Regions from separate parts of the Bowmanella yangjiangensis genome, predicted to be linked through region 2. Evidence: riboswitches for the same ligand, from Rfam matches in the RefSeq annotation. Region 2 holds a riboswitch; the other holds the start of a gene.
What was found. Region 2 has a riboswitch for molybdenum cofactor ahead of moaA (GTP 3',8-cyclase MoaA). Riboswitches for the same ligand answer to the same signal wherever they lie in the genome.

Region 1 (4,420 bases), on a different contig from region 2:
GCTAAAAACCTGGCTAACGCACCTCGCCGATAAATAGCAGACTAACAGCTAACCTGAGTGGATTGCGGATCCTTGCCCCAAACATATCGCAAGGAGCGCACCAGAGGAGATAAAAAAAGTTCCTTAATGTGGAGCAAGGTGGCAAGCATAGTGCGGCAATAGGATACACACTCGCCAGACAATCAACGCAGCTCAAAACCTCTCGCAAGGTGTTAAGTATGAAAACCGCCAAAAACAACTACCCATTTAGAGGTACTCACCTATCTCCTGAGATTGGTTGGCATCCCTCCCCCTAAACGTTAGTCTTTGATGATTATGCAGATAAAAGCCGGAGCCCGAAATGTCTGAGTTAACCCCCGCTACCGTATTGATGGTCGATGATCACCCTTTGCTGCGTAAAGGGCTCACACAACTAATAGAACTGGAAGACGACCTGAACGTAGTAGGTGAAGCCAGTAGCGGTCAGCAGGCTATTGAGCTGGCCGAATCCCTCGACCCGGATCTGATCACCCTGGATCTGAATATGCAGGGCATGGATGGCCTGCAGACCTTAAAAGCCCTGCGCGAACGTGGCGTGGATGCACGCATTATCATGCTGACGGTGTCAGACAGCGATGAGGATGTGGTAGAAGCCATCCGTCTGGGTGCTGATGGCTACCTGCTTAAGGATATGGAGCCCGAAGCACTGATTGAGAAACTTAAAGAAGCCGTTCTGGGTAAGATGGTGATGAGTCCGAAGCTCACCGAAATCCTGGCAACGGCCTTGCGCCGACCGCAGCGACAGACCAACCGCGCACTGGCCAGCCTCACCAGCCGGGAGCTGGACATCCTTAAGCTTATTGCCAAAGGGCTGAGCAATAAGCTGATTGCCAGGGAACTGGATATTTCTGACGGCACGGTAAAGGTGCATGTAAAACACCTGTTGAAAAAGCTCGATTTGCGCTCGCGGGTCGAAGCCGCGGTGTGGATGGTAAACCAACAAAGCAAAGGCGACGCCAGGGTCTGAGTGGCCCCGTTCAATATCCCCTGACATTCGCCTCTACCCCTTTAGAGGCGAGGCATTAGATGCTTATGGGTAGCGCATTGCTTGAGTTGATTTATATCAATTTAAGCAACCAGGGTCCTTTTCATAGTAAGTCCGAGATTTATCAACCCGGACACTGAATATGAAACACATGGCCCTTTTACTGCTTCTCACACCGCTGATTATCACACCAAGTCAGGCAGACAACCTGCAAGATACCCTCACTAAGGGCAAGGTAAGCCTGAACCTGCGCTACCGCACGGAGTTTGTCGAACAACACAATATGTCTCAACAGGCTATCGCCAATACCCTCCGAGGCCGCTTTAGTTACCAAAGCGGCGCATATCATGGGTTCAGTGGTACGCTGGAAGTGGATGGCCTGTGGAGCCTTGGCACGGATAAATACAATTCCACACTGAATGGGATAAGCGACAGACCGGTGATTGCCGATCCCAAAGGTCAGGATCTGAATCAAGCCTATCTAAGCTATCAGCAACAACACTTAAGCCTGGATGCAGGTCGTCAGCGCATCAATCTCGATGACCAGCGCTTTGTCGGTGGCGTGGGTTGGCGGCAAAACGAGCAAACCTTTGACGCGCTTCGCGTTAAATTCACTCCCCAGGAAAATCTCAACCTCGACTATAGCTATATCAGCAAAGTGAACCGTATCTTTGGCGAGGATAGTCCCCAAGGACGCTTTAGCGGCGATACTCACCTTGTTAACGGACGCTTTGCCCTGGACGCCCAACAAAGTATTAGCGCCTTTGCTTATTGGATGGACTTTGAACAAGCGCCGCAACTATCAAATAAAACCTTTGGCTTGCGTTATCAAGGCAGTCTTCCCGCAATGCGTTTGACCTTGAGTCTGGCACGCCAGCAGGACTATGCCGAGCAGCCAGTTGATTACAAGGCCACCTACGGACTCGCGCAATTAGATGGCGAGCTCAGTGGCATAAGCTGGACATTAGGTTACGAAAAATTGGGGGCAGACAGTCAGGGCCGGGTTATCACGCCACTGGCCACCTTGCATAAGTTCCAGGGTTTTGCCGATCAATTTCTCAACACGCCACTAACCGGGTTACAAGACCGTTATGCCGGTGCTGGCACGACTTTGGCCGGAATAAAACTGCAACTGACTTATCATCGTTTTGACAGTGACAAACAAGCTATCCGCTATGGCCATGAATGGGACGCCTCAGCAGCCTATGCTGTTAATGCGCATCTTAAGCTGCTGCTGAAAATGGCTCGCTACCGGGCCAAACATCATGGTTCGGACACCGACAAATTGTGGTTAATGGTCACCGCCAACTGGTAATTATCCCAATGCACCGCCTGTCTATCCCTTTTGGGGAATAGCCTGGCGTCTGGTTTGCCGTAGCATTAATACGTCGGGACAACGCCCGGCCTGCCGAGCCGTTATCGCTAAACCTTCGGGCATGGGGTAACGGCCTATAGGGTTGATGGAGAAATTTGTCAGCCTCCCCTGTTTGGAAAGGTAAGGAATCATGTTGGAAGATAGATTTGGCCGACGCTTTCAGTATTTGCGACTGTCCATCACTGATGTTTGCAATTTTCGCTGTACCTATTGTTTGCCGGATGGCTATCAGGGTAACGGCAAAACGCGCTTTCTCAGTCAACCACAGATCGCCACCTTGGCAGGCGCTTTTGCCGGACTGGGTACCCGAAAAATCCGTATAACCGGCGGGGAGCCTTCACTGCGTAAGGATCTGACGGAGATTATTGCCATCTGTGCCCAAACTCAAGGCATTGACAAGGTAGCGCTGACCACCAATGGCTTCAAATTACCCGGCCAGGTTAAACAATGGAAGGACGCCGGACTGAGCGCCTTGAATGTCAGTATCGACAGTCTGGATCCCAGGCAATTTCATGCCATTACCGGGCACAACAAACTAGATATCGTGCTACGGGGGGTTGAGAGTGCCCTCACGCAGGGGCTTAAGGTCAAAGTTAACAGCGTGCTTTTGAAAGGCTACTCTCAGACCTTGCTCAAACACGCGCTGAACTGGCTGAAAAATACGCCGGTCACACTTCGACTGATTGAGCTGATGCAAACTGGCGACAATCAGGCATTCTTTGCCGAAAACCACCTGAGCGGTCAGAGCATAAAAGCCGAATTGCTGGCCAGTGGCTGGCTACCCATAATACGGGATAAAACTGCCGGACCCGCACAGGAGTTTTGCCACCCAGACTATCAAGGGAATATTGGTTTAATCATGCCTTATGACAAAGACTTCTGCACCAGTTGTAACCGGCTGCGGGTGTCTGCCACGGGCAATCTGCATCTGTGCTTATTTGCCGAGCAGGGGTTGTCTCTGGCGCCCTGGTTGCAAGAAGGCGATATTGCCGGTTTGCAGCAACATATGTTGCAACTGCTTGGGCAAAAACACAGCCGTCATTGGTTACAACAAGGTCTGACCGGTGCCACCCAACAACTGGCTATGCTGGGAGGCTAAATGCTGATTGGATTGGTGCTGGCCGGCGGGCGTTCCAGCCGGATGGGGCAAGACAAAGCGCTGCTCGAATACCATGGCCATAGCTTGCTACAACAAGCGCAGCAGCTTTTACAAAAAAGTGGCTGCGAACGGGTACTAATTAGCCGCAATCAGCTCGGATTTGTGCAAGATCTGGTAAAAGATGCCGGACCACTTGGCGGCATTCATAGCGCCCTCACCCAAGCCAACAACCTAGATGAGTTGTTGATTGTACCTGTAGATATGCCATTTCTGCGGCCATCTCTGCTGCATGACTTGTACCGCTATGGGCGCAAAAATGGCCGTCCTTATTATTTCCAGCACTGTTTTCTGCCTCTATATTTACCCATCACTGAGGTTTTGCGCAATTACCTTAAGCAACTGATGGATAACGAAGGACAAGGTTCGGTGCGCCATATGTTGGCGCATTTACAGGCTTGTGCTCTACCTTGCAAAGCCAAACACAGACTACGTAATTTGAATACCCCAGAACAGTGGCAATCCGCCATTGCAGGTTAACGGACATCCCCTATGAATACAGCACCATTGTCACCCGAAGCCGCATTGAATATCGCCATACTGACAGTTTCAGACAGCCGCACCCAAGAGCAGGACAACGCCGGGCAGTATCTGCAAGATAGGCTACAAAGCGCCGGACATACGCTAACCCAGCGACATCTACTGCCAAGAAATCGCTATCTGATCCGTGCCCAGGTATCCGCCTGGATTGCCAGCAACGAGGTACAGGTCATTCTTATCAACGGTGGCACAGGTTTTCATGCTAAGGACTGCACGCCCGAGGCGGTATCCGTGCTGTTTGACCACGAAGTAACCGGGTTTGGCGAGCTGTTCAGACAGCTCTCCTATCAGGATATTGGTCCATCGGCACTGCAATCCCGCGCCC
Region 2 (4,420 bases):
TATCAAACCAACCAGAGGTGCCTTTACACCGCGAGCTGTTGTTTCTGCGCCCGCTGAATATAAGCAAGGCGCCAGCCCAGTAAGATGGCGGCTGATGTCAGACCGACAATAAAGCCGATCCAGAACCCAGTCGCGGCCATTGCCGGTACTATCCAGTCCGTCAACCCGAGAATACAGCCGGTACTTAGACCAATCACCCAATAAGACACAAAGCTGATATAGAACATGGCCTTGGCATCTTTATAGCCTCTTAAGGCGCAGCCTGAAATTACCTGGATCGCGTCAGAGAATTGGAACAGGGCGGCCAAAAACATCAAATCCGCTGCCATTTTTACTACCTGTTGGTCGGCGGTATAGAGGCCGGAGATTTGATAACGCAGCAAGAAAGACACAGATGCGGTAAGGGTAGCCGAACAAATACCGACCAGCCAGGCACCTTGTACCGCGCGTTTGGCGTTATCCGGTTGGTCTTCGCCGAGTAAATGCCCGACCCTGATGGCGAGCGCCAGGCCAATGCTTAATGGCGCCATAAACATCAAAGAGGAGAAGTTCAAGGCAACTTGGTGAGCCGCCACCACAGTGGCTCCATAAGGTGCCAGTAGCAGCGCCACCACAGCAAACAAGGACACCTCAAAGAGAATGGTCATGGCAATAGGCACGCCCAGCTTTAAGATCTCGGCAATTTCATTAAAGCGCGGTGCATACCATTGTTGGAACATATGAAAACGCCGCATAGAAGGCGCAAAGTGATGGTACAGCCAGGTGCTTAACATCATGGCGGCAAACACCAGCGAGGTAGCAATACCACAGCCCGCACCACCAAAGGCTGGCACGCCAAACTCGCCATAGATAAAAATGTAGTTAGCCGGGATATTCACCAGCAGGCCGATACCCATAATCACCATACTGGGACGGGTAACAGACAGCCCTTCACAATATTGACGAAACACCTGATATACAGCAAAGCAGGGGGCGCCAAACAGCAGGTATTGAATGTATTCCAGGGTAATGCGCTGAAGCTCTGGCTCCATGCCCAATTTGCCGTGCAGGCTGGGCACAAAAAATGCGGCCAGCGCCAGGGGCGCGGAGAGCATTAACGCCAGCCACAAGGTTTGCTGACCTTTCTCCGGGATCTCGTCAAACTTCTTTGCCCCGTTCAGGCGCGACACAATAGGTGGCAGTGCTAAGATAATTCCCTGCAGGAAAAACAGCAGCGGCATAACCACACTGGCAGCAATAGCTACGGCCGCCATATCGGTGGCAGACACACGGCCAGCCATAATGGTATCGGAAACGCCCATCAAGGTTTGGGTAACCTGGGCAATCAATAATGGCCAAGCAAGTTTGGTAAGTTGGCGGATCTCGTGACTAAGGTTCATCGTCTGCGACTGCATATCATCGGGGCGTTGTTATACCACAGCCAGCAAGGCCTGAGGATGAATTTTCGTTTAAGCAACAAAACAACACTTTAGATAGCCGTAGCTCGGAAAATCCGGGGTCTGTTCCGCATTTCTTTGACCCGGACGTTTGCCTGCACAAACCTGGGGCAATCCTGCACCTTAATGAACAGCGTGTTTGGCATGCTATATTCTTTCAATCCGTTAACGCATTGAATTTAAATAAAAATAAATCTTGGCACTAAGTCTGCTAACTCTAAAGCGCAACAGGTGGAACGGTACAATTCTATCGCTGGATGCGATGAGCGGACTTGCCAGGAGGGTATGTGGCCTATGTCCACACAAAACAACAATAACAAGAACGGCTAAGCCGACATTAAAATAAGATACCGCCACCTTTCCTAAGGCATTTGCCTACGGGGAACAATAAGCAGGCAGTGTGCCTGATGCTCTTGCAATAAGGCCCGGGTTTGTGTGAGGACCCGGGCCTTCTTTTCTGGTCCTAATGCTATTTACCGCAGATATTCCACCATGGCCCGCGCGGCGTTATTCACTTTATGGCTAATGTAAAAATCTTTGCGCTATGCTGAGCGAAAGAAGACCTCTAGAATGCAGGTCTAGGATAATACCGAGCCTCTGAGTCTACACCTTTTGGCATGATTCTTTGGCCGCAGGTCATGTGCCTGCCAGGGTTGTGCGAGAAATCAAGCAGCCTCCCATGTTTGGAAAGGTAAAATGCAGGACGACAATAAGCTCATTGACAGATACGGGCGCAGGTTTCGTTACTTGCGGCTGTCTATTACTGATGTTTGTAACTTCAGGTGCAACTATTGCCTGCCTGATGGTTATCAGTGTGACAGTGATCGTGATTTTCTGGCTACAAATGAAATACACACCTTAGCACAGGCGTTTGCGGGCCTGGGCACGCGTAAGATTCGCGTTACTGGCGGCGAGCCTTCGCTGCGAAAAGATCTCGCCGACATAATCGCCTTGTGTGCCAATACAGCCGGTATTGATGAAGTGGCACTGACCACCAACGGCTTTCAACTGCAATCCAAAGTGCAAAGCTGGCAGCAAGCCGGGTTGACGTCACTGAATGTCAGTATTGACAGCCTGGACCCTCGACAATTCGCTGCCATTACCGGCCACGATAAATTGCGCGATATTTTAGCCGGGCTGGAACAGGCTGCAGCCTTAGATTTGAAGGTCAAAGTGAACGCGGTTTTACTTAAACCTTATAGCGAAGGTCAGTTACACGGCTTCTTACACTGGCTGAAAAGCACGCCGCTCACCCTGCGATTTATCGAACTGATGCAAACCGGCGACAACCAACGCTTTTTTAATGACAACCATGTGTCTGGTCAGCCGATTAAACAGCAACTGCTTGAGCAAGGCTGGCAACCTGTGGTCAGGGCCAGTACTGCGGGGCCGGCTGAAGAATTTTGGCACCCTGACTATGCCGGGCGAATTGGTCTGATTATGCCTTACAGTAAAGACTTCTGTGCCAGTTGTAACCGCTTGCGGGTATCTGCACTAGGTAAGTTGCATTTATGTTTATTTGCCGAGCAAGGATTGGATATACGGCCCTTGATGCAAGCCGGAGATGTGGCCGCTCTTCAGCAGCGTTTACGCGACTTACTTGGGCAAAAAGATGCTAGCCACTGGTTGGATAAAGGCTATACCGGGGCAACCCGCCATCTTGCTATGTTAGGCGGCTGAAAACATCGCTTCAAGCCCTGTGTATTCTGCATTTAGGCTATGCGCCGAAACAATATAAAAAGGAGCGGCTAATGAGCCAGCTTAGTCATATTAACAGTCGTGGTGAAGCCAGCATGGTGGATGTTACCGACAAAGCGGTTAGTCAACGCACCGCCTGGGCCGAAGGCTATATTCGCATGTCAGCGCGTACCTTGCAGATGATAAGTAGCGGTGAACATGCCAAAGGCGATGTGTTTGCCGTGGCGCGTATCGCCGGTATTCAGGCCGCCAAGCAAACCGCCAGTTTGATCCCCTTATGTCATCCCTTGATGCTTTCCAAAGTGCAACTGGATTTTGAAGCAGAGCCCCAGCAAAGCCGGGTCAGAGTCATTGCCATGTGTAAGCTAGCGGGCCAAACCGGGGTGGAAATGGAAGCCCTGACTGCCGTGAGTGTGGCGGCATTGACCCTGTTTGATATGTGTAAAGCGGTGGATCCGGCCATGGTGATCGAAGGGATACGGGTTTTAGAAAAGCAAGGCGGTAAGACCGGCCATTGGCAAGCAGGGGAACTGGCATGATTAAGGTATTGTTTTTCGCTCAACTTCGTGAAGTGCTGGACTGCGCCAGCCTGGAGTTGGAAGCCAATGTCAGCAATATTGCTGAACTTCGAGCGCAACTGGCGCAAAAAGGCCAGCGCTGGCAGGAATTTTTAGCCTCGGATAAAGCCCTGGTGGCGGTTAATCAAACCCTGGTCAATGAAGATTGCACCCTTAACAGCGGCGACGAAGTGGCCTTTTTCCCGCCCGTTACCGGTGGCTGAGCTTAGGTTAATCAGTAAGTTGATATGAGCAAAATACAAATGACTAAAGCGCCAGAGCAAGAGCATATTTCAGTGCAACAGCAGGACTTCGATCTGGCCGCTGAATATCAGGCACTAACCGCGAATAACCAAAGTGATGGGGCCGTGGTGCATTTTGTCGGCTTAGTGCGGGATAACAATCTGAGCCGACAGGTGCAAGCCCTGGAACTTGAGCATTATCCGGCTATGACAAGCAAAGCCCTTAGTGAATTGGTGGATGAGGCGCGACAGCGCTGGCACTTGGGCCGAGTCCGGCTAATTCACCGGGTAGGAAAACTTAACTTAGGCGAGCAAATTGTGTTTGTGGGTGTTACCAGCAAACACCGTGGCAGCGCTTTTGCCGCCTGCGAATTCTTAATGGACCAGCTGAAAACCCGCGCACCTTTTTGGAAAAAGGAACATACCCAGCAAGGCGCACACTGGGTTGAGGCGAGGGAGTCTGATCGGGTTAAGGCAGGGGAGTGGT

Region 1: another riboswitch for molybdenum cofactor. It lies ahead of moaA (GTP 3',8-cyclase MoaA); the one in region 2 lies ahead of moaA (GTP 3',8-cyclase MoaA).

Annotation. Positions count from the first base shown of each region.
Region 1 covers NZ_JAHDJU010000001.1:1,653,839-1,658,258, reverse strand. Annotated here, with positions in the region: gene KJY73_RS07390 (hypothetical protein) at 1-37, shown strand, start outside; gene narL (two-component system response regulator NarL) at 341-1,006, shown strand; gene KJY73_RS07380 (alginate export family protein) at 1,167-2,339, shown strand; molybdenum cofactor riboswitch at 2,419-2,539, shown strand; gene moaA (GTP 3',8-cyclase MoaA) at 2,530-3,498, shown strand; gene mobA (molybdenum cofactor guanylyltransferase) at 3,499-4,035, shown strand; gene moaB (molybdenum cofactor biosynthesis protein B) at 4,048-4,420, shown strand, end outside.
Region 2 covers NZ_JAHDJU010000003.1:202,778-207,197, reverse strand. Annotated here, with positions in the region: gene KJY73_RS16565 (MATE family efflux transporter) at 24-1,379, opposite strand; molybdenum cofactor riboswitch at 2,012-2,146, shown strand; gene moaA (GTP 3',8-cyclase MoaA) at 2,133-3,116, shown strand; gene moaC (cyclic pyranopterin monophosphate synthase MoaC) at 3,188-3,673, shown strand; gene moaD (molybdopterin synthase sulfur carrier subunit) at 3,670-3,915, shown strand; gene moaE (molybdopterin synthase catalytic subunit MoaE) at 3,940-4,420, shown strand, end outside.